4 regions of the Labrys sedimenti genome follow, and region 4 is predicted to be linked to each of the others. Evidence: riboswitches for the same ligand, from Rfam matches in the RefSeq annotation. Region 4 holds a riboswitch; each other region holds the start of a gene.
What was found. A riboswitch is a leader RNA that binds a small molecule or an ion and turns the genes downstream of it on or off. The one in region 4 is predicted to bind cobalamin.

Region 1 (5,987 bases), 240 kb from region 4:
CGGTGGCGATATAGGTCCAGGGCGCGGGATGGGCCGAGATCAGGCTCTCCGCATGCCGGCTCTTGCCGGAACGCGCGCCGCCGAGGACGAGGGTGAGTCGGGGAGAGGACATGCCGCCTTCCTGCCGGGTTCGGGGCAGGAAGGCAAGGGAGCGATTTCACCCTCTCATGGAGGGGTAAGGGCAAGACTTCACACCGGCCCCCATTTCAGGTCGGTGTTCTTGACCGGCAGGCTGCGGATGCGCTTGCCGGTGGCGGCGAAGATCGCGTTGCAGACGGCCGGGGCGATCGGCGGCGTGCCGGGCTCGCCGATGCCGCCCCATTTCTTGCCGCCGCTGAGCACGAGATGGGTCTCGATCGGGGGCGTGTCGGCGAGACGGGCGACCTGGTAATCGTCGAAATTGCCCTGCACCACCGCGCCCTTCTCGATAGTGATCTCGCCGAACAGGGCGGCCGACAGGCCATACACCACCGCGCTCTCGATCTGCATCTCCACGGTGAGCGGATTGACGACATGGCCGCAATCGACGGCCGCCACCACGCGCTGGACCTTCACCTCGCCCTGCGGGCTGACGGCGAGCTCCACCACCTCGCCGACGATGGTGCCGAAGGATTCGTGGATGGCGATGCCGCGCCCCCGGCCCTTGGGCAGCGGCTTGCCCCAGTCGCTCTTCTCAGCCAGCGTGTCGAGCACGGCGAGAAAATCCGGCTTGCCCTCGAGCAGCTTGCGCCTGAAGCGATAGGGGTCCTGGCCACTGGCCTGGGCCATTTCGTCGATGAAGCTCTCCAGGGCAAAGGCATTCTGCGACGAGCCGACCGACCGCCAGAACATCACCGGCACATGGGTGTTCTTGAGGATGCAGTCGATCTGGGCCGCACCGGTGCGGTAGGGCATGTTGGCGAGGCCCTCGACGGCGGAGGGCTCGACGCCGTTCTCCACCTTGCCCCAGCCGAGCGAGCGCTGGATGGACCCGACGGCGGTGCGGACATGGATCGCCGCCGGCAGGCCGTCCTCGCCGAGGGAGGCCTGGAAGCGGATGGCGGCCTGGGGGCGATAGCGGTCGTGGTGCATGTCCTCCTCGCGCGTCCACACCAGCTTGACCGGCTTGCCCACCGCCTTCGATACCGTCACGGCCTGAACGAGCTCGTCATTGACGGCGCGCCGGCCGAAGCCGCCACCGAGGAAGCAATTGTGGATCTCCACCTCGGAGGGAGCGACGCCCGCCGCCTTGGCGGCGAGCTGGAGCGCCATATCGGGGTTCTGCGTGCCCATCCAGACTTCGACCTTGCCGTCATGGACATGGGCGGTGCAGTTGAGCGGTTCCATCGGCGCATGGGCCAGATGCGGCGCCTGGTAGAGGGCGTCGACACGCTTGCCGCGAGCGAGGGAGGCCTCGACATCGCCCTCCTTGCGCGCCGTGACGGCAGGGCCGTCGAGGGCGGCGACATAGTCGGCGTCGAAACCCTTGCTGTCTGTCTCGGCGGCGGGGCCCTCCTCCCATATCACCGGCAGGGCAAGCGCCGCTTCCTTGGCACGCCAGAACCGGTCGGCCACCACGGCGAGGCCGCCCTCGATCGGCACCAAGGCCAGGATGCCGCGGCGGCCCTTGATGGCGGTTTCGTCATGGGATTTCACGCGGCCGCCGAAGACGGGACATGTCACCACAGCGGCATAGACCATATCAGGCAGGCGGATATCGATGCCGTATTTGGCGGCTCCCGTCAGCTTGGGCGGCGTATCCAGGCGCGCCAGCGGCTTACCGATCAGCGTGAACTGCTCGGGTGTCTTGATTGCGGGTTCCTTGGCCAGCGTGACCTTGGCGGCCTCGCCGGCCAGTTCGCCGAAACGCAGGCTGCGATTGCTGGCCTGGTGCAGCACCTTGCCGGCATCGACGCTGCAGCTTTCGGCCGGTACCTGCCAGCGCGCAGCCGCCGCCTGCACCAGCCTTTCGCGGGCATTGGCGCCGGCGGCCTGTAGGAATTCGCGCGAGCGGCGTACGGCGCCGGAACCGCCGGTGCCCATGCGCTTGTACACGGTGTTCTCGCGCAAATTGCGGCTGGCCGAGGCGTATTCGGGCTTCACCTTGGCCCAGTCGCAACCGAGTTCCTCGGCGACGATCATCGGCAGGGCGGTGAAGATGCCCTCGCCCATTTCCGATTGCGCCACGCGGATGATCACGGTGTCGTCGGGCTCGATCAGGATCCAGGCATTGATCTCGCCTTCAGTGGCCGTGCCGGCCCAGGGCTGGTCGGCAATATCAAGAGCGTGGGCGGCATCGGGGATGAAGCCGCCGATCATGAGGCCGCCGGCGGCCGAGAGGCCGATGGCCAGGAAACTGCGCCGGCTCAGCGCAGTCGAGGTACGGTCGATCGCGTTCATGGCCTCACCCCTTCATCAGTTCGGCGGCGCGATGGATGGCGGCGCGGATGCGCGGATAGGTGCCGCAGCGGCAGATATTGGTGATGCCGTTGTCGATATCCGCATCGGTGGGCGCGGGCGTATCCTTCAGGAAGGCGACGGCGGCCATGATCTGGCCCGACTGGCAATAGCCGCATTGCGGAACGTCCTCGGCCAGCCAGGCCTGCTGGACCGGATGCTTGCCGTCTGCCGACAAGCCCTCGATCGTGGTGATGGTGGCACCGTCGACGTCACCGATCTGGGTCTGGCAGGAGCGGATGGCGGCGCCGTTCACATGGACGGTGCAGGCGCCGCATTGGGCGATGCCGCAGCCGAACTTGGTACCGGTGAGGCCGAGTTCATCGCGCAGGACCCAGAGCAGAGGGGTCTCGGGCTCGATGTCGAGCTGGTGGGTGGTCGAATTGACGGTGATGGCAACCATGGGCAGGCCTTCCAGCGGCTGATGCCGGGCAGAAGGTCCGGGCCCATCGGCGTCGGCCTTCTGGTGGGCGATTGCGGGAAGGCCAAATTGTGGCGGCAATCATGGCGCTGGGGTGACGGGTAACGCAGACGTGAGAGTTTGTGCAGTCTGGAAACCGTCGAGAAACGCGGCTGCCAGTTGCGAAGGGGCCTTGGCCTATTGCTTGAACCAGATCCGGCTGTAGCCGAGTGCATCGCCGGCGATGGCGACGAGAACGCCCACCGAGACGAGGATGAGGCCGGTCAGGAAGATGCGGACGATACGGCGATAGACCAGCCCCTGCAGCGAAGTGGGCGAAAGCATGCCGGCCAGCGCCCAGACCTGGAAGATGATGCCGCCCCCGATAAGAAAGACGGCTGCCAGGTCCTCCGGGATCCAGGTTCCCGGCTGCGAGGCCCAGTTGTTGAGGAAGCCGAGCGAGAAGGCAAGCACGACGCCGATGGCCGTCACCGAACCGCCGCGGAAGATGACGTCGATCTTCTCCGGCTCGGTCGGCGGTGCCGGTGGCTTCTCTTCGGGCATGGCAGCCTCGCTGATGTGGCGATATCGTCGGCCTTTATGCCGGATTTTGCGCGTGGTTTGGAAGCGGGAACATTGACAAGCACGCCCGCGCACCCCTTATGTCAGCTGCGATCGGTCTCTCGTTAAGAGAGAAGAGGGAATGCGGTGCGGATGAAGGGGGCCCGGTTGAGGGCTGTCCTGGATGCCAAAGCCGCGGCTGCCCCCGCAACTGTAAGCGGCAAGCGTCCCGCCTTGAGGCCACTGGGCAACCGGGAAGGCGGCGGGGGGCGATGAGCCGCGAGCCAGGAGACCTGCCGGTCGTACTGTTGTCACCGGTCCGGGCGGGGCGCCTCGGAGGCCGGTTCCGTCTTCCCGGACGATCGCCGGCCATGCCGTCGGTCCCGCGCCCTCCATCCGCTCCGGCGGCGATGAACAGGGCCGATGCCAGAAACAACTCTCCCAGTCCGGCTGCTCGTCTGCGTGACCTGCAGGCGCGAGGGCGATGCCCCCGAGGCGCCGCGCCAGGGCGCCCGGCTGCGCGACGCTCTCGCCGGCATGCTGCCCGAAAGCGTCGAGCTGCAGCCGGTCGAGTGCCTGGGCAATTGCAAGCGTTCCTGCACGGTGGCTTTGTCGGCGCCCGGTACCTGGACCTATGTCTTCGGCGATCTCACTGCCGAGAGCGGCCCCGACATCCTCACCGGGATCGATCTCCTTGCCCATTCCAGCGATGGCCTGATGCCCTGGCGCGGCCGTCCCGACGTCTTCAAGCGCAGCATGATCGCGCGCATCCCACCCCTGCCAACCCTCAAGGACGCCGCCGAATGAACGCCCCTGTAAGATCAGAGACCGCGAAAGTTCCCTGCACCATCGTCACCGGCTTTCTCGGGGCCGGCAAGACCACGCTGATCCGCAACCTGCTGGCCACCGCCAACGGCCGCAGGCTGGCGTTGATCGTCAACGAATTCGGCGATGTCGGCGTCGACGGCGACATCCTGAAGTCCTGCGGCATCGAGAGCTGCCCGGAAGACGCCATCGTCGAGCTCGCCAATGGCTGCATCTGCTGCACCGTGGCCGACGATTTCGTGCCGGCGCTGGAGACGCTGCTGGCACGCCCGAACGCGCCCGAGCACATCGTGATCGAGACCTCCGGCCTCGCTCTGCCCAAGCCGCTGGTCAAGGCCTTCAACTGGCCGGCGATCCGTTCGCGCGTCACCGTCGACGGCGTCATCGCCGTTGTCGACGGCGCGGCGGTCGCGGCCGGCCGCTTCGCCGATGACCCGGAAGAGCTCAAGCGCCAGGCCGAGGGCGACGCTTCCCTCGATCACGACAATCCGCTTGAGGAGGTCTATGAGGACCAGCTCCTCTGCGCCGACCTCGTCGTGCTCAACAAGGCCGATCTCCTCTCCGCCGGCGAGGCCGACAGCGTGGAGAAGGACATCGAGAAGACCGTGCCGCGCGCCGTCAAGGTGGTGCGCACCTCCGAGGGCCGCATCGACGCGGCCGTGCTGCTCGGGCTCGGGGCCGCGGCCGAGAACGACCTGGAGGCCCGGCCCTCCCATCACGACCACGAGGCCGAGCACGACCACGACGATTTCGACACCTTCGTGGTCGACCTGCCGGCCATCCTCGATGCCGATGCCCTGGTGCGCAAGCTGAAGGCGGCGGCCGAGGAGCATGATATCTTGCGCATCAAGGGCTTCGTCGCCGTCGACGGCAAGCCGATGCGCCTGCTGGTCCAGGGCGTCGGCGCCCGCTTCTCGCAGCATTTCGACCGCGCCTGGGCGCCGGAGGAAACCCGTTCGAGCCGCCTCGTCATCATCGGCGAGAAGGGCATCGACCAGGCCGGCATCCGCAAGACGCTGGAGGGGTGATAGCATCGGGCAGTGATGAAGCAGAACTGTCATCCCCGGCGAGTTCGACAGCCCTGGATTCCCTTCCCCTCGCTGCCACTCACAAGCAAAGCTTGTGAGGATACGGCCGGGAATGACAATTCCGTATCGCTTACGTCACTTGGGCCATGCTGAACTTGGGCCATGCTGATACCGCAAGGATAGTCTGATGCATCTGCTGCCGGCCGATACGCGTTCGCTCGATGCCAGCGAGGCCGCCGTCGATCTCGACCAGGCTCCCGGCGCGATCGTGTTCGCCTCGCTGACCGACAGCGACCTCGCCCTGGCAGCTGCGTCCGGCTTCGACGATCTGCGCCTGGCGCCGCTGCAGAAGCTGCGCCATCCGATGTCCGTCGACCTCTACATCGACAAGACGGCCCGCCACGCCAGGACGATCGTGGTGCGCCTGCTCGGCGGCCTCGATTATTGGCGCTATGGCGTGGAGGAACTGGCGGCGACGGCGCGCACCCGCGGCATCGCGCTCGCCTTGATCCCCGGTGACGCTAGGCCGGATGGGCGACTGTCCCAGCTCTCCACCGTGCCGCAGGAGGCGCTGGACCGGCTTGCGCAGTACTGGCGCGAGGGTGGGCCCCGGAATGCCCGAGCCTCCTTGCTCTATGCCGCCAGGCTGGGCGGCCTCGATTTCGGCGAGCCGGAAGCGCCGCTCGCCGTGCCGAAATATGGAACCTTCCTGGAGCCGCAAGCGTCTTCGCCCGCTC
Region 2 (5,987 bases), on a different contig from region 4:
ATCTTGAGATCGGAGACTGTACCGGCCAGGACATCGTAGGTCTGGCGCAGCGCCGTGCGTGTCCGCTCGTCGAGATCGAGCACCAGGCAGGGCTCGTCGAACTGCACCCAGTCGGCACCGGCCGCGGCCAGCCTGCGCAGGATCTCGGCATAGACGGGCAGAAGCCCGGGCAGGAGGGCGAGCGGATCGAAGCCGGCATCCTTGCCCTTGCCGAGCAGCAGATAGGTCACCGGCCCGATGAGGACGGGATGGGTGTGGAAGCCGAGCGTCGCGGCCTCCGTGAATTCGTCGATGGGCTTGGTCGAGGCGAGCTCGAAGGCCTGGCCGCGGCGAAATTCGGGAACCATGTAATGGTAGTTGGTGTCGAACCATTTGGTCATTTCGAGCGCGGGAAGCCCGCCGCCGTGGCCGCCATGGCTGCAGCCCATATTACCTCGATCATCGTGGTCGCGACCATCATGGCCGTGGCTGCCGCGCGCCATGGCGAAGTAGGTGGCAAGCGAGACCGGGCCGCCTTCCCAGCCATAGTGGCGGGGAATGGCGCCGACCGTCGCACTCATGTCGAGGACCTGGTCGTAGAGCGAGAAATCGTTGGACGGGATATGGGTGACACCGAGCAGGCTCTGCCGGGCCCAGTTGCTGGCGCGCAGCTGGGCGGCCGTCGAGAGCAGGGCGGTTTCGTCCTGCTTTCCGGCCCAGAAAGCCTCCAGGGCCGTCTTGAGTTCGCGGCGCGGACCGATGCGCGGCGTGCCGAGTGTCGAGATTGGAATGGACATGCGTGTCTCCTGCCGGTGACCGATGGGTCCCGGTTTGCGGTGAATGGAAGAGGGGAGCGGAGCAGCGGCGCGCCGTCAGGGCACGCCGCAACGCATTCGTCGTCGGGCAGCCGGATTGGCCGCGCCTTCACGCATGACGGCAGTTTGAAGCTTGAACATCGGCAGACCCCATGAAGAACTGGGGGCAAAGGCCGTACGGGAGCGCCTGACCTGCCAGGAACTCTGGCTCTGGTCACGCAACCACCGGGACACCCCGCCCGAGGACGTTTACGTTCGTCGGGGCAGGTCTCCTGGCTCACGGGTCACCGGGCCTGCCCGCCTTCCCACCCGCGAAAAGCAGGCAGTGGCATGATGAGCAAGCTCTCGCCGTCTACAGTTGCGGGGGCAGCGCCGGCATCGCACCGGCTTCCCTCTTAGCTTCCATCACGAGGATGGAAGAACCTCGACCACGCGAGCAGACGCCAAGGCACGCTGAAAGTCAAGGCTGATATAAAGACATGTTTATATAGGCATTACATCTCTGGCGAGTTGACGGCGCGGGCCGATCCGACTACGGCGTCGATGTGACGGTTCCTTTCGAGGATCAAATGGGAACGCGACGAGGGCCGATGCCCGAAGCGCGGCTGCCCCCGCAACTGTGAGCGGTGAGTTCCTGCCAGAACGGCCACTGGATCGCGATCCGGGAAGGCGGCAGGAGACGGCGATCCGCCAGCCAGGAGACCTGCCGTCAGCCGTGGTCACGCGCGACGACATCGGGCGGGGTGTTCCGATGGAAGCCGAACCGTTTGCGCCTCCGGGCATGACGGTGCGGGCCTCCTCGCGGTGACGGCCACTGGACGTCGCGACGAGGTCTGACGTGATCAATCGTTTCCCTGCAGCCGTATTGCCCGGTCTCGGGCTTGTGCTTTTGGCTTCCCTTGCCGCCTTGCCGACCCTTCCAGCCCGGGCACAGCCGGCGGCGGGCGACGAGCCGATCGAACTCGACCCCGTCGTTGTCACCGGGGCGCCGACGCCGGCCAGCCAGCTCGGCAGCGCGGTCACGGTCATCACGGCCGAGGAGATCGAGAAGGGGCAGCGCCGCACGGTAAGCGATGTGCTGGCCACCGTGCCCGGCCTCAATCTCGTGCAGGCCGGCGGTCCGGGCAGCCAGACCGCGGTGTTCATGCGCGGCTCCAACGCCAATCACGTCAAGGTGCTGATCGACGGCATCGATGTCGGCGATCCCGGCAATCCCAACGGCGCCTTCGATTTCGGCAAGTTGCTGGCAGGCGATGTGGAGCGGATCGAGGTGCTGCGCGGCCCGCAAAGCGGCCTCTGTGGCGCCGATGCCATTGGCGGGGTGATCGCCATCACCTCCAGGAAGGGATCCGGCACGCCGAAACTGACGGCCATGCTGGAAGGCGGTTCCTTCGGAACCTTCAACCAGCGCATCAGCCTGAGCGGCTCGCACTCGATGTTCAACTATGCTTTCGGCATCGACCATCTCCGTGCCACCGACACGCCGGTGACGCCGACCGACCTGCTGCCGCCCGGCCAGAGGGCCATCGGCAACCTCTATGACAACAAGGTCTATTCGGCCCGGCTCGGCGCTGATTTTACCGACAATCTCAGCGCCAGCCTGATCGCGCGCTACTCCGATTCGAAGCTCCTGTTCACCGGCGATTCCTTCACCGGGCCGAATGCCCTGCACAGTTCGCAGACTGAAGGGCTTTTCCTCACGCGTGGCGAGGTCGTTTGGCACTCGCTCGATGATCGCTATCGGACCGTCCTGGGCATCGACTATCTCAGGGATCGTCGGCGCAGCGTACCTTCTCCGGAAAACATGACGCCGCCATCGACCAGCATCGGCGAGCGCCTGAAGTTCGACCTGCGCCAGGAGGTCGCAATTACCGATGACCACAAGCTCACTCTCGGGCTGGAGCGCGAGAATTATCGCCTGCAGGCCGAAGACCTGACCGCCTCCAGCGGCAATTCGGCGGCTTTCGCTCAGCTCCAGTCCAACTGGTTCGAGAATTTCTACCTGACCTCGAACCTGCGCTACGACCGCAACGACGATTTCGGTGGCCATCTGACCTGGCGCGTCGCGCCCGCCTATACGATCGCGGCGACCGGGACCTTGCTGCGTGCGAGCTATGGCACCGGCTTCAAGGCGCCGACCCTCAGCCAACTCTATCGCGATTATCCGCCCTTCTTCTATGCCAACCGCAATCTGAAGCCCGAAGAAAGCAGCGGTTACGACGTCGGCTTCGAGCAGCCCCTGTTCGCAGACCGCCTGCGCATCGGTTCTACCTTCTATTACAACCGCATCCGCAATCTGATCGACTACAACGACACCTTCACCACCAATGTGAATGTCGGCCGGGCCACGACCTATGGCAATGAATCCTTCGTCTCGGTCCGGGTGAACCAGCAGATGTCCTTGAGAGGGGACTATACCTTCACCATCGCCCGCAACGACGTCACCGAAACAAGCTTGTTGCGCCGGCCCAGGCACAAGGCAAGCCTTGAGGTTGACTGGTCGCCGACGGAGGCGCTCAACCTGTCGGCCATGGTGCTCTATGTCGGCTCCTGGATCGACGGCAATCGCAGCTTCTCGATCCCGCGCCTAAAGGCTTCCGGCTATGCGACGGTGAATCTGGCTGCGGACTACAAGGTCAACGAGCGCGCGAGCGTGTTCGCCCGCGTCGACAACCTGCTCGACCGCCGCTACGAAACCCCGGTCGGTTTCCAGCAGCTGGGGATTGGCGTCTATGGCGGCGTCCGCCTGAGCGCTTTCTGACAGGTGATGCCCATGCACTCGGAGTTCGCCTTCAGCATGGAACGATTCCAATTGATCATAGGCAGCGGCGAGAAAAGCGACTACATCAGGGCCAAACTGGCGGCGCCCTGGCCCCGCCTCGGCTCGTCCTGATCCGGAGACCCTCTCCATGCCCGATTCCGCCTCCAATGCCCGCTATCCCCATGTTCCCCTGTTTCCCCTGGGAGCGGACGAAACGCCCTATCGCAAGCTGACCAGCGAAGGCGTGCGGGTCGAGAAGCTCGGCGGCAGCGAGATCCTGCAGGTGGATGGCGAGGCATTGCGGCTTCTGGCCGAGCAGGCCTTCATGGACATCAACCATCTCTTGCGCCCCGGCCATCTCCAGCAATTGCGCAACATCCTCGAGGATCCCGAGGCGACGGACAATGACCGCTTCGTCGCCTATGACCTGCTCAAGAACGCCAATATCGCCGCCGGCGGCGTGCTGCCCATGTGCCAGGATACCGGCACCGCCATCGTGATGGCCAAGAAGGGCCGCAAGGTCTGGACGGAGGGCGAGGACGAAGGCGCCATCGCCCAGGGCATCCGCGATGCCTATGAGAAGAAGAACCTGCGCTATTCGCAGCTGGCGCCGCTGTCGATGTTCGAGGAGAAGAACACCAAGACCAACCTGCCGGCGCAGATCGACATTTCGGCGGAAGGGGAGGAGGCCTACAAGTTCCTCTTCGTCGCCAAGGGCGGCGGTTCGGCCAACAAGACCTTCCTCTACCAGGCCACGCCTTCCATCCTGTCCAAGGATCGCCTGATCGCCTTCCTGAAGGAGAAGATCCTCACGCTCGGCACGGCAGCCTGCCCGCCCTATCACCTGGCGGTGGTGATCGGTGGCACCTCCGCCGAACTCACGCTGAAGGCGGTGAAGCTCGCTTCGGCGCGCTATCTCGACAGCCTGCCCACCGAGGGCTCCGAACTCGGCCACGCCTTCCGCGACCTCGAGCTCGAGAAGGAAGTGCACAAGCTCACCCAGTCGCTCGGCGTCGGCGCCCAGTTCGGCGGCAAGTATTTCTGCCATGACGTGCGGGTCATCCGCTTGCCGCGCCATGGCGCCAGCCTGCCGATCGGGCTCGGAGTCTCTTGCTCGGCCGATCGCCAGGCCATGGGCAAGATCACCCGCGACGGCGTCTTCCTCGAGGAGCTGGAACACAATCCGGCGCGCTTCCTGCCCGAGATCGACGAGAGCACGCTCGGCGGGGCGGTGGTGAAGATCGACCTCAACCAGCCGATGTCAAACATCCTGGAGACGCTGTCGCGCCATCCGGTGAAGACGCGCGTCTCGCTGACCGGCCCGATCATTGTGGCCCGCGACCTCGCCCATGCCAAGCTGCGCGAACGCCTGGAGGCGGGCGGCGGCCTGCCCGACTATCTCAAGAATCATCCGGTCTATTACGCCGGCCCGGCCAAGACGCCGGCCGGCTATGCCTCTGGCTCGTTCGGCCCCACCACGGCGGGGCGCATGGACAGCTATGTCGACCAGTTCCAGGCCGCGGGCGGCTCGATGGTGATGCTGGCCAAGGGCAACCGTTCCGCCCAGGTCCGCGAGGCCTGCGCCAAGCATGGCGGCTTCTATCTCGGCTCCATCGGCGGCCCCGCCGCGCGCCTCGCCCAGGACTGCATCAAGAAGGTCGAGGTATTGGAATATCCCGAACTCGGCATGGAGGCGGTGTGGCGCATCGAGGTCGAGGACTTCCCGGCCTTCATCGTCATCGATGACAAGGGCAATGACTTCTTCAAGGAACTCAACCTGGGTTGAGTTCACGCGCCTGCTTTTTCGGCGAGGCCTCTTCCTGAAAAGGGAGGGGCCTTTTTCATGCACGTTTCGCGTGCTGTTGCGAATTCGCAACTGTCATGGACAAAGCCCCTTTGTGTCAGAACGGTGACTCACCTTAACATTGTGTAATGTCTCGCCTGGGAGGAAAGCTTCGATATCGCAGTGCACAACGACTGCGCCTCTTCCGTATGCCCAATATTGCTTTGCCGGCTTGCCGAAGAGAGAGGCCCTTTTGAAAGGGTCGACTTATGAGATCGGGGTATTTCCATGTCTATTCGTGCAATTTTACTCGGCGCTGGCGCCGGATTTCTTGGCATTGCGGCCGCCTCTGCTGCAGACCTGCCGATGAGCAAGGGCGAGGCTGTCGAATATGTGAAGGTTTGTACGGCATTCGGTCCGGGCTTTTTCTATATTCCGGGCACCGACACCTGCCTGAAGATCAGCGGCCAGATCCGGGCCGACTATTGGTTTGCGCAGGCGCCCAGCAATGCCACGGGCAAGCGCAACATCAGCCAGACGCAGTTCCGGACCAATGCCCGCATCCGCTTCGATGCGCGCACTCAGACCGACTGGGGCATGCTGCGCTCCTTCTTCGAACTCCAGGCCGAGTCCAATGCTGGGGCAGCCA
Region 3 (5,987 bases), 460 kb from region 4:
GCGGCCGGTCGCGGCGGAAGATGATCTGCCGTTCGCCCTTGAACACGGCCCGCGTTTCCTCGGCCAGGATCAGGGCGCCATGGGCTTCATGGTCGACATTGACCAGGCCGGCCGCCGTGAGTTGGCGCAGCACCGATTGCCAGGTGCGGGCCTCGATATCCTTGCCGGCCCCGAAGACGGGCTGGTTGTCGTGGCCGAAACGCTGGACCTTCTCGGTGACCTTGCCGGTGAGCACGTCGATGATATGGGCGGCGCCGAACATCTGACCGGTGCGGTAGATCGCGGCCATCGCCTTGACCGCGGCATCGGTGCCGTCCCAGCTCTCGACCGGCGAAAGGCAAGTATCGCAATTGCCGCAGCGGCCGGGATGGATCTCGCCGAAATGGGCGAGGATGGCCTTGCGCCGGCACTCCGCGGTTTCGCAGATGCCGAGCAGGGCGTTGAGCTTGCCGAGTTCGACCCGCTTTACCGTCTCAGGCGCATTGCCCTCCTGGATCATGCGGCGGCGCTGCACCACATCGGCCATGCCGTAGCTCATCCAGGCATCCGAGGGCAGGCCGTCGCGCCCGGCTCGGCCCGTCTCCTGGTAATAGGCTTCCACCGAAGCGGGAATGTCGAGATGGGCTACATAGCGTACGTCCGGCTTGTCGATGCCCATGCCGAAGGCGACGGTGGCAACCAGGCAGAGGCCCTCTTCCTCCAGGAAGGCGTCCTGATTGGCGCTGCGTGTCGCCGCTTCCAGGCCGGCATGATAGGGCAAGGCGCGGATGCCCTGTTCGTTCAGCCACTGCGCCGTCTCCTCCACTTTGGCACGCGACAGGCAATAGACGATGCCGCTATTGCCCTTGTGCCCGGCCAGGAAGGCGAGCAATTGCCGGCGGGCATTGTCGCGCTCGACGATGGCGTAGCTGATATTGGGCCGGTCGAAGCTGGTGGCGAAGACTTCGGCCGCGTTGAGGCCGAGCCGCTCGATGATGTCGGCGCGGGTGACCGGATCGGCCGTAGCGGTGAGCGCGATGCGCGGGACGCCCGGGAAGGAAGCGGCGAGGCTGCCGAGTTCGCGATATTCGGGCCGGAAGTCATGGCCCCACTGGCTGACGCAATGGGCTTCGTCGATGGCGAAGAGCGCGATGTCGGCATCGGCGATCAGGGCCTGGAAGCCTTGCGTTGCCACGCGTTCGGGGGCGACATAAAGCAGGTCGAGCTTGCCGTCCATCAGGGAGCGGCGGACCTTGTAGGCCTCCTCGCGCGACAGGGAGGAATTGAGCGCCGCCGCGCTCACGCCAGCCTGCTTGAGCGCCTCGACCTGGTCGCGCATCAGGGCGATCAGGGGCGAGACGACGATGCCGACGCCGCGCCGGCATAGGGCCGGGATCTGGTAGCACAGCGACTTGCCCGCTCCGGTCGGGAACAGCACCACCGCATCGCCACCCCCGGTGACATGGCGCACCACCGCCTCCTGCTGGCCGCGAAAGGCGGCGTAGCCGAATACGCTATTGAGAACGGCGAGAGGATCTCGGGGAGATGAGAGGGTCATGCCTGCAGGATGCGCCTTCGGTGCCTGATTCCATTCCGGGGAGATGGAGGAGGCTTACCCGACACAGGTCGTGATTCGAAAATCTCTCGCGTTGAATTCCTCCGCCGGCAGGCAATTCCAGTGGAATAATCCCGCTTGCCAGGGCCGCTTCCACTTCTCCGCCAGGATGCCGGCTGCTCCTGCGATGGCATTGGAGGACCTGCTTGCGATCCATAAAGTTATGTTATAACGTTTCATTCAAGTGGAGGCTCAATCGAGCGCCTACGGCATCGACATGCCCGTTTTCGCAATGGATCAAGGAATTCCGACATCATGCAGCCCCTGCCGCAGACCCCCGTCACTGTCCTCACCGGCTATCTCGGGGCAGGCAAGACCACGCTTCTCAACCGGATCCTGACCGAGAGCCATGGCAGGAAATATGCCGTCATCGTCAATGAGTTCGGTGAAGTCGGCATCGACAACGATCTCGTCGTCGATACCGACGAGGAAATCTTCGAGATGAACAATGGCTGCATCTGCTGCACGGTGCGCGGCGATCTGATCCGCATCATCGAGGGCCTGATGCGCCGGCGCGACCGCTTCGATGCCATCCTGATCGAGACGACCGGGCTGGCCGATCCCGCGCCGGTCGCCCAGACCTTCTTCGTCGACGATGACGTGCGCGCCAGGGTCCGGCTCGATTCGATCGTCACCGTGGTCGACGCCCGGCATTTGCTCGGCGAAATCGAGACCGCGCATGAGGCCCAGGAGCAGCTCGCCTTCGCCGATACGATCCTGCTCAACAAGATTGATCTGGTCACGGCGGAGGAACTCGACCGGGTGGTGAAGCGGATCCGTCGCATCAATCCCACAGCCACCCTCCACCAGACCCGCCGTTGCGACATCGCGCTCGACAAGGTGCTCGGCCGCGGCGCCTTTGACCTCGACCGCATCCTCGAAGCCGAGCCCGATTTCCTCGAGGGCTTCCACGAGCACGAGCATGACGATCATGTCGGCAGCTTCGCCCTGGTGTCCCGCGAGCCGCTCGACCCCGGCAGGTTCATGCCCTGGCTCGACATGATCGTGCAGCAATTCGGCACCGACATGCTGCGCATGAAGGGGATTGTCGCCTTTGACGGCGATCCCCAGCGCTTCGTTGTCCAGAGCGTGCACATGCTGCTCGAAGGCGACCATCAGCGCCCCTGGAAGCCCGAGGAGGAGCGCCGGAGCCGCCTGGTCTTCATCGGCCGCAATCTGCCCAGGGACGTGATTGAACAGGGGTTCCTGGCCTGCCGCGTACAGGCGGCGACAGACGCGGGCTGAAGCAGGAAGGCAGCGCCCGGCATCGGCCGATGCATGCTTTGCATATTCGCTTGACCGCGCTGGCGACACCCCGGTAACTGTGGCGTTGACGGTTCCCGTCGGATGCAAGTCCGTCGGGAGTAATAGGGAACACGGTTCGGCTTCCTTAAAAGCCCATGCCGTGGCTGCCCCCGCAACTGTAGGCGGATTGCCGAGCATCCTCCTGGCGCGAAAGGCGCCATGCCACTGTGGGTCTCCCATGGGAAGGCAGATGCAAGGTCGACGTCCGCGAGCCAGGAAACCTGCCGTCATCTCGATCAATCCCATGTCACGGGCGGGGATGCCCGGAACAGGAGACATTGTGACCTATCTTCCCGCACGTCCGGGCTGTCGCCCGCCTGTTCCCTCCGCTTCGCGTCGTCGAACCCTCTGCCACGCCCTGGCCTGAGGCCGTTTACCCGTCTTCGGCCGCGCCGAAGACGGTCATTTCCATCGCGAACGAGAGAACATCATGACCTTTTCAAGGAATAAGGCCCGCTGGTTCGGCTTTGCCGTCGCGCTTGCCGCCGGCTTCAGCCTGACGCCGGGTATCGATCCGGCGGCGGCGCAGGCAACGAAATATCCCCTCAAGCTCGCCAATTGCGGCCGCACCGTCACCTTCGATCATGCGCCGCGCCGCGTCGTTTCCGTGGGGCAGAGCAGCACGGAGGTCCTCTATCTGCTCGGTCTTGCCGACAAGGTGGCCGGGACGGCGGTCTGGTTCGGCCCCGTACTGCCCGGATACGAGGAGGCCAATGCCAAGATTCCGCGCCTGGCCGACAATGATCCGAGCTTCGAAAGCGTGATCGGCAAGAAGCCGGAGCTCGTGACGGCCCAGTTCCAATGGCATGTCGGGCCCAGCGGCATCGTCGGCAAGCCAGAGCAGTTCGAGGAACTGGGTATCCAGACCTATGTTTCGCCCGCCGATTGCGTCGGCAAGGACAATTCCGGCGGTGGCGACGGCACGCGCGGTACCCTCTTCACCATGGATCTGGTCTATCAGGAGATCAGGGAACTCGCCGAGATCTTCGACGTGCAGGAGCGCGGGGCGAAGGTCGTCGCGGACCTCAAGGCACGCGAGGAAGCCGCCCGCCGCAAGATCGCTGCCGGCGACGGCAAGGTCTCCGCTGCCTTCTGGTTCTCGAGCGCCAAGGTCGATGTCGATCCGTACATGGCCGGCAAGAACAGCGTGCCGGGCTATATCATGTCCGTGCTCGGTGTCCGGAACGTCGTGGAGAGCGAGGAGGAGTGGCCGAGCGTCGGCTGGGAGACCATCGCCAAGGCCGACCCCACCATCATCGTCGCCGGCCGGATGGATCGTCGCCGCTATCCGGCCGACGACATCGCCGTCAAGCTCAATTTCCTCAAGACCGATCCGGTGGTGAGCCTGATGCCGGCGGTCAAGCAGGGCCATGTCGTGGAAATGGACGTCCAGGCCATGCAGCCGAGCGTACGCGTCGTCGACGGCATCGAGATGCTCGCCGATGCCGTCCAGCGTTTTGGCCTGAAGCGCTGAGATGAATCGCCCCGTCACACGATTGCTGGCGATCGGGCTGCTGGCCCTGGCCGTGCTCGTCCTGGCGCTCTGGCTGGGCGCCGCCATCGGCGAGACGGCCATTCCGATGGACGTGGTGGCCAAGACGGCGGCCAACCGTCTGTGGGGCGCCGGCTACGCCCTCGATCGCATTGATGAAGGCATCGTGTGGAACTACAGGCTGAGCCGCGCGGTCGTCGCGGCCTGCTGCGGCGCGGCCCTGGCGCTGTCGGGCGTCGTGCTGCAGTCCCTGCTGCGCAATGTCCTGGCCGATCCCTATGTGCTCGGCATCTCGGCCGGCGCCTCGACGGGCGCGGTCGGGGTCGCCATTCTCGGCATCGGTGCAGGATTTCTAAGCATGCCGCTCGGTGCTTTTCTGGGCGCGTTGGTGGCCTTCGGTTTCGTCGCCCTGCTGGCAATGCGCTCGGGCCGCGGCACCGGCGCGGTGATCCTGGCCGGCGTCGCCGGGTCCCAGCTCTTCAACGCCCTGACCTCCTTCATCGTCACCAAGGCGGCCAATGCCGAACAGGCGCGGGGCATCATGTTCTGGCTGCTCGGCAATCTTTCGGGGGTGCGCTGGCCGGATGTCTGGCTTGCCCTGCCGGTCACGGCCATGGGGCTGCTGGTCTGCCTCTGGCATGCGCGCGCGCTCGATGCCTTCACCTTCGGCACGGAGTCGGCAGCATCCCTCGGCATCTCCGTCCGGCGTGCCTATGTCGTACTCGTCGGCATCGCGGCGATGATGACGGCAGTAATGGTCAGCATCGTCGGATCGATCGGCTTCGTCGGCCTGGTGATTCCCCATGCGGCGCGAATGGTGGTCGGCGTGCGCCATGGGCGCCTGCTGCCGGCCTGCGCCCTGATCGGTGCCGTCTTCATGATCGTCGCCGACATTCTGTCCCGCATCATCATTCCCGGCCAGGTCCTGCCGATCGGCGTCATCACGGCCCTGGTCGGAGCGCCGGCCTTTGCCCTCATCCTCAGCCAGAGAAAGGCGACGGCATGAGCCTGTCGGCGCGCAACCTGTCCTGGTCGGCAGGCGGGGCCTCGATCCTGCACGGGGTGTCGCTGGAGGTCCAGCCCGGCGAATTGCTGGGCATTATCGGCCCGAACGGTTCGGGCAAGACCAGCCTGATGTCTCTGCTGGCCGGTATTCGCCGGCCACAGGGCGGCGAGGTGTTGCTGTCGGGCCGCCCGCTCCACGGTCTTGCTCGACGCGAAGTCGCGCGCCGCATCGCCCTGGTCGAGCAACAGGCGGAGACGGCCGAGCGCATTACCGCCCGCCAGGCTGTGGAGCTTGGGCGAACGCCGCATCTGGGAGCTTTCACGCCCTTGTCGAGCCGGGATGACGCCATCGTCGATCTCGCGCTCGAGGAGGTTGCCATGACCGGCCTTGCCGGTCGCCTGTGGCACACGCTCTCCGGTGGGGAACGCCAGCGCCTGCACATCGCCCGCGCCCTGGCGCAGCAGCCCGAGATCCTGCTTCTCGACGAGCCCACCAATCATCTCGACATCGGCCACCAGATCGGCCTGCTGCATCTGGTGCATCGCCAGAATCTCACCGTCGTGGCGGCCCTGCACGACCTCAACCATGCG
Region 4 (5,987 bases):
TATTTTCGCCCTCTATCTGGTCTTTCCCTATCTGCTTTCCTTCGTCATCTGCATCAACGAGGATGTCGGGCCGATCCGCGCACTCGGCCGCAGCCGCTATCTGAGCGCGGGGTTTCGCTGGCCTCTGTTCGGCATGATGCTGCTGACCTGGGTGATCTGGTTCGCCTATCTCCTGGTCGTGAATGTTCTGGCACGGATATTCGGGCCCGGTGGCGGCATCGCAGCCCTGATCATGATGCTGCTCGTCCTGCCGCTGATGTATGCGTGGCTGATCGGGGTCTATTCCATTGCCGCCTATCGCCTGCGGGTGCTCAAGGATGGCGTCGACCTGACCGGCAGCGTGGCTGGTGTGTTCGACTGAGACCTGTACTGAGGGAGCTCTTTCCTCGGCGCCGCAAAGTCGTTGCGGCGTTCGCGGCCTATGCCCTATCCAACGATCTTTCAGGCAGGCTCCCTCCGATTCCCGGTGTATGCCGTGCCCCGACGGGAATGACGATGCGCTATCTGCTGACATGGGCCATGGCCGCCGCGCTGACGGTGGCGGTCTCTCTCGCGCCGGCCAGGGCCGACAATGCGGCCTCGGCCCTGTTCCAGAGCTATCTCGGCAAGGGCCGCATCAGCGAGGCGGACGAGCAGATGCTGGCCCTCGCCACCAAGGCCAGCGGCAATGCCGACGCCAGACTCGGCCTCGGCATGGTACGCACGGCACGGGCGCTCGAACATCTGTCGCAAGCCCTCTACAAATATGGCTTTGCAACCGAAATCCCGGCAATGCGCCTGCTCGGCCTGTCAGGTACCGTCTTCAGCACCAATCCCGATCCGCAGCCCATCACCTATCAGGATTTTCGCGGCATCCTCACCACCTTCGTGGCCGACCTCGAAAAGGCGGACCAAACCCTGGCAGAGGTCGGCGACATCGAGGCCAAGCTCACGGTCGATCTCTCCGTCACCCGCTTCGACTGGAACGGCGACGGCATCATCGACGAGCGCGACCATATCGGCGCCGCGATCTCCGACCTCGACGATGCCGGCAAGCCCAAGCCCTTCATCGTCGCCTTCGACACGGCGGACGCCAAATGGTTGCGCGGCTATTGCAACTTCCTGATGGCCCTGACCAAGACCCTCTTGTCGCACGACATGTCGCGCAGCTGGGACGCTGGCTTCGGCAGCCTGTTTCCGCGCCCCGTCAGCGGCCTTGCCAAGGCCAATGGCGCTGAAGACGGCGACGGATTGGGCATGACGCTGTTCGGCACCAGCAAGCGCGACACCGACGCCATCGCCGACCTGATCAGCCTGGTGCATACCATCGACTGGCCGGTGGCCGACAAGGCGATGTGGCTGGAAGTCCGCGGCCATTTCAAGACGGTAATCCGGCTCAACCGTGAGACCTGGGCGCTGATCGGCAAGGAGACCGACGACGATCACGAATGGCTGCCCGGCCCGCGGCAGAAGAGTGGCGTCCTGCCCTCCCTCGAAGTAACGCAGGAGCGTATCGACTCATGGCTTGCGCTGCTCGGCCAGGTCGAGCAGGTGCTGGACGGCAAGTTGCTGATGCCGCATTGGCGTTTCACCAAGGGCGTCAATCTCGCCAGGGTCTTCGAGCAGCCCGGCAATTTCGACCTGGTGCTGTGGATCACCGGCCCGGGCGCCCTGCCCTACCTCGACGATGGCAAGGTGATGGACGCCGAGGCCTGGGGACAGGCCACCCGCATCTTCGGCGGCGACGTCGCGAGCTACGCCTTCTACTTCAATTGAGCGAGCGCCCGGCCGCGGCATCCGGCGCCAGAAGGTGCCGCTTCAGCCGGACGATCGCCTCGCGCTGCAAATCGCTGGCCTCGCCATAGGCATTGGCGACCTTGCCCAGCATGTCGACGAGTTGCTGGCGCTCGGACAGGGACAGGCGGGCGCGGAAAAGCGGCACCAATTCCTCGGCGACCGGCGTGAACACCCGGCCCCGGTCCGTCAGCAGCAGGGCTTGCTCATAGACACGCTCGCGGTCGTCGATACCGAGAGGGTCCGCCATCAGCGCGAGGATCGTGTTCCGTTCGGCCTGGGTCAGCAGACCATTGGTGCGCACGAGCTGGATCATCAGGACGACGGCGGCAAGCCTGGGATCGTCGATGGTCTTGAGAGAAACGCGCTCGAGCGCCTGCGGGCGGACGGTATCGGCGCCGCGGTCGAGCGGGAGGGGAACCACCTTCGGCCCGGCCTCGAGCCGGCGGGCAGCCGCCGGCTTGCGGGCCTTGCCACGCAAAAGCCAGAACAGGCCGACTACAACGGCCGCGAAAGCCCCGATCAGGATCGCCCTCGGCCCCTCCAGCAGAACCAGGCTGGCGATCAGCAGCGCGATGATCCAGATCGCATTCTTACGCAGGAAATCCATCGCCCGTGTCATCCGATCGGGACGGCGCTTATCTGCGCCGGCCACTCCAAAGCATTTTGCGCTTTGCTCTATGAAGCTGCATCTCCCATAGCGGCCCGCATGGCGGCGAGCAAGGGATGGTCGGGCTGCCGCCCGTCCCAGCTATCGAAGCTCAGTACGGCCTCCGGTGGCAAACGCTGGCGCCAGCCCTTCACCTCCAGCTCCGGCCGGGCATAGGCTTCGTGCACATAGCCAAGACATAGATAGGCGACCGGCACCACGCGTTCGGGAATGCCCAGCGCCTCGCGCAGGCGCATGGGATCGACGATACTGACCCAGCCGACCCCGACGCCCTCGGCCCGTGCCGCAAGCCAGATGTTCTGCACCGCGCAGACGGTGGAGTAGCGGTCCATGGCCATGTCATGGGTGCGGCCGAGCACCACGGGTCCGGCCCGGTCGGGATCGCAGGTAATGCACAGATTGACCGGGGCATCGACGATGCCTTCCAGCTTCAGCGAACGATATTGCGCCTGCCTCTCAGGCGAGAACATCGCCACCGCCTCGGCATTGGCCTCTTCGAAAAGGGCCTGCACCTTGTGGCGGGTCTCGGGGCAGCGCAGCACCAGGAAGCTCCAGGGCTGCATGAAGCCGACCGAGGGGGCGTGATGCCCGGCGAGCAAGATGCGGGCGAGGACGTCGTCCGGCACGGGTTGCGAACTGAACTGGCTGCGGACATCCCGCCTGGTGAAGATGGCGCGATAGACGGCTTCGCGTTCGGCCGGCGAAAACGGACCCGAAGGCGCAAGCGCCTGCTTGGAAGGCTCCATCGCTGTTCCCCTTACGATGGCAATCGCCGCGCCGTCCGCGCACGCCGATCTATCGCCTCCGGCCGGTCTTCTGACTTGGGATCCACCCATCCGGACGCCTTCCCCGCAGAGCGAGTGGCCTGAAACCTGCCCGGATAGTCCCCCTTACAGCGTTGGGCACGTCGCGGCTTCGAACCGCGTTCCCGATTCTCCCGCAAGCGGGCACCGAAGGTCTTGCGGATGTAGCATGGGAGGTGGCGGCTGCCCAGCCATCCGGGACGTCGATGCCAGTCGGCCGGCGGCGAAGTGGACAGGGTGCGGGCTTGTGGCCTAGAATCGTCGGCTAGGCTCTCGGGCAATCAAGCATCCTGGCAATCGCGCAATGAACAAGATCGACCTCAAACGACGCGCCGGCGATCAGCCCGATCCCCTGGAACAGGCCAATCCGGTGCGCCTCGGCACGCGCCTTCGCCTGGCGCGGCAGACAAGGGGGCTGACGCTGAAGGCCCTGGCGACGGCCGCGGACTGCTCGGAAAGCCTCCTGTCCAAGATCGAGAATGGCAAGGCCTCCCCTTCCCTGCCCATGCTGCACCGCCTGGTCGAAGTGCTGGGCACCAATATCGGCTGGATGTTCGAGGAGACGGACAGCGAGGAGGGCATCGTCTTTCGCGCCGGCACGCGCCCGCTGATCTCGCTGGACCCACTCCGGCGCGGCGAAGGCATTTCGCTGGAACGGGTGATCCCCTATTCCTCCGGCCATCTCCTTCAGTGCAACATTCACCACATCGAAGCCGGCGGCGAGAGCGCCGGGCCGATCCAGCATCAGGGCGAGGAGGTCGGCTATGTGCTGGCCGGAACCGTGGAGCTGATGGTCGGCGAGCGCACCTTCAAGCTCTCCGTCGGCGACACCTTCGTGTTCAAGTCGGAACTGCCGCACTGGTATCGCAACACCGGAACGGAGCGCGCCAGCATCTTCTGGGTCAACACGCCTGCCACTTTCTGAGGAAACCTCGAGGAGCAAATAAGACGCTTCTGTCATTCCCGGCGCCGCCGCAGGCGGCGGGAAGGGAATCCAGGGGCAAAACGGAGCCCCTGGCTCTGGTTCCCCTTCCCGGGGCCTCTGGCCCCGCCGGGGATGACAGAAGCGTTTCTTCTCTAGCCTCTTCAAAGCTCTCCGCCGTCGGCGTTTCAAGAATCCCTGAAACCGCCATTCAAGTAACTTGACATGAATTCAAGTCTCTTGAATGATGCGGATGTCAGAACTGAGAATGAGCCCGACACGGGCCATCCATGAAGGGAACTGAAATGCGGCTTTCAAAACATCTCGCCGGTTGCGCGGCAGCGGCAGCCCTGACGCTGTCCCTCGGATCGGTGTCCGCTCTGGCCGACACCTTCGCCCTGGTCACCATCAACCAGCAGGCCCTGTTCTTCAACCAGATCAACGAAGGCGCGGAAGCCGCCGCCAAGGCAGCCGGCGCCAAGCTCGTCATTTTCAACGCCAACAATGTTCCGAGCGCGCAGAACGACGCCATCGAGAACTACATCACCCAGAAGGTCGACGGCATCATCCTGATCGCCATCGACGTCAACGGTGTGAAGCCCGCCATCACCGCCGCGAAGAAGGCCGGCATTCCCGTCATCGCCATCGACGCCCAGATCCCCGACGGAGACAATGTCTCCTTCGTCGGCGTCGACAATCTCAAGGCGGGCGAGGACATCGGCAAATTCTACGCCGACTACGTCAAGTCCAAGCTCAACGGCACCGCCAAGATCGGCGTGGTGGGCGCCCTCAATTCCTACATCCAGAACCAGCGGCTGGATGGCTTCAAGAAGGCGGTGACGGCCAGCGGCCTCAAGGTCACCTTCCTCGATACCGTCGACGGCCAGAACGTGCAGGACGTGGCGTTGAGCGCCGCCGAGAACCTGATGACGGCCAATCCCGACATGACCACGCTCTATGCCACCGGCGAACCTGCCCTGCTCGGCACCGTCTCCGCCGTGACCAGCCAGGGGCGCACGGACGGCGTCAAGGTCTTCGGCTGGGACCTGACCAAGCAGGCCATCGAGGGCATCGACCAGGGCTGGGTGACCGGCGTGATCCAGCAGGATCCGGCCGGCGAAGGCAAGGCCGCGGTGGAAGCCCTGGCCAAGCTCAAGAAGGGCGAGAAGATCGAGCCGATCATCAACGTTCCCGTGACGATCGTCACCAAGGAGAACGTCGACAAGTTCCGGGGCATGTTCAAGTAACGGGCCGACAGGCCCCCACGCATAGTTGGCCCAAGCCCGCTGCTCCTTGAGCAGCGGGCAGGGCATCTCATTGCCAGGCGGAACCATGATGGACAGTGGCGAACCCTACCGCGTCAAGATGACCGGTATCTCCAAGCGATACAACACGATCCAGACCCTGGACGACGTATCGCTGATGCTCAGGCCCGGCGAGGTACTCGGGCTGGTCGGCGACAACGGTGCCGGCAAGTCGACCCTGAGCAAGGTGCTTTCCGGCGCCGTGATCCCCGACTCCGGCACGATCGAGATCGACGGCAAGGTGCAGTCCTTCGCCTCGCCCGCCGACGCCCGCGCCGCGCGGGTGGAGATGGTCTATCAGGACCTGTCGCTATGCGACAGCGTCGACGTCGCCGGCAATCTCTTCCTCGGCCGCGAGCCCAGGCACCGCATCCTCGGCGTCCCCTTCCTCGACCAGCGTCGCATGCATGGCGAGGCCCGCGACATGCTCGACAAGCTCGGCATTGTCATCGCCGATACCAGGCTGAAGGTCGAGAATCTCTCCGGCGGCCAGCGCCAGTCGATCGCCATCGGCC

Region 1: it holds a riboswitch for cobalamin, as region 4 does, so the genes downstream of both, U1R88_RS06890 (DUF1636 domain-containing protein) here and bluB (5,6-dimethylbenzimidazole synthase) in region 4, are expected to answer to the same signal.
Region 2: it holds a riboswitch for cobalamin, as region 4 does, so the genes downstream of both, U1R88_RS00745 (TonB-dependent receptor plug domain-containing protein) here and bluB (5,6-dimethylbenzimidazole synthase) in region 4, are expected to answer to the same signal.
Region 3: it holds a riboswitch for cobalamin, as region 4 does, so the genes downstream of both, U1R88_RS10170 (ABC transporter substrate-binding protein) here and bluB (5,6-dimethylbenzimidazole synthase) in region 4, are expected to answer to the same signal.

The regions. Positions count from the first base shown of each region.
Region 1 covers NZ_JAXOUF010000002.1:102,723-108,709, forward strand. Annotated here, with positions in the region: gene cobU (bifunctional adenosylcobinamide kinase/adenosylcobinamide-phosphate guanylyltransferase) at 1-112, opposite strand, end outside; gene U1R88_RS06875 (xanthine dehydrogenase family protein molybdopterin-binding subunit) at 190-2,379, opposite strand; gene U1R88_RS06880 ((2Fe-2S)-binding protein) at 2,384-2,839, opposite strand; gene U1R88_RS06885 (hypothetical protein) at 3,035-3,400, opposite strand; cobalamin riboswitch at 3,496-3,712, shown strand; gene U1R88_RS06890 (DUF1636 domain-containing protein) at 3,821-4,204, shown strand; gene cobW (cobalamin biosynthesis protein CobW) at 4,201-5,250, shown strand; partial or broken gene U1R88_RS06900 (hypothetical protein) at 5,438-5,987, shown strand, end outside.
Region 2 covers NZ_JAXOUF010000001.1:158,879-164,865, forward strand. Annotated here, with positions in the region: gene metE (5-methyltetrahydropteroyltriglutamate--homocysteine S-methyltransferase) at 1-776, opposite strand, end outside; cobalamin riboswitch at 1,040-1,236, opposite strand; cobalamin riboswitch at 1,327-1,519, shown strand; gene U1R88_RS00745 (TonB-dependent receptor plug domain-containing protein) at 1,633-3,555, shown strand; gene U1R88_RS00750 (fumarate hydratase) at 3,704-5,341, shown strand; gene U1R88_RS00755 (porin) at 5,627-5,987, shown strand, end outside.
Region 3 covers NZ_JAXOUF010000002.1:802,886-808,872, forward strand. Annotated here, with positions in the region: gene recQ (DNA helicase RecQ) at 1-1,537, opposite strand, end outside; gene U1R88_RS10165 (CobW family GTP-binding protein) at 1,850-2,839, shown strand; cobalamin riboswitch at 2,912-3,142, shown strand; gene U1R88_RS10170 (ABC transporter substrate-binding protein) at 3,330-4,373, shown strand; gene U1R88_RS10175 (FecCD family ABC transporter permease) at 4,375-5,397, shown strand; gene U1R88_RS10180 (ABC transporter ATP-binding protein) at 5,394-5,987, shown strand, end outside.
Region 4 covers NZ_JAXOUF010000002.1:342,737-348,723, reverse strand. Annotated here, with positions in the region: gene U1R88_RS08085 (DUF975 family protein) at 1-361, shown strand, start outside; gene U1R88_RS08080 (hypothetical protein) at 496-1,755, shown strand; gene U1R88_RS08075 (TerB family tellurite resistance protein) at 1,748-2,383, opposite strand; gene bluB (5,6-dimethylbenzimidazole synthase) at 2,452-3,189, opposite strand; cobalamin riboswitch at 3,233-3,413, opposite strand; gene U1R88_RS08065 (cupin domain-containing protein) at 3,551-4,171, shown strand; gene U1R88_RS08060 (ABC transporter substrate-binding protein) at 4,474-5,415, shown strand; gene U1R88_RS08055 (ATP-binding cassette domain-containing protein) at 5,501-5,987, shown strand, end outside.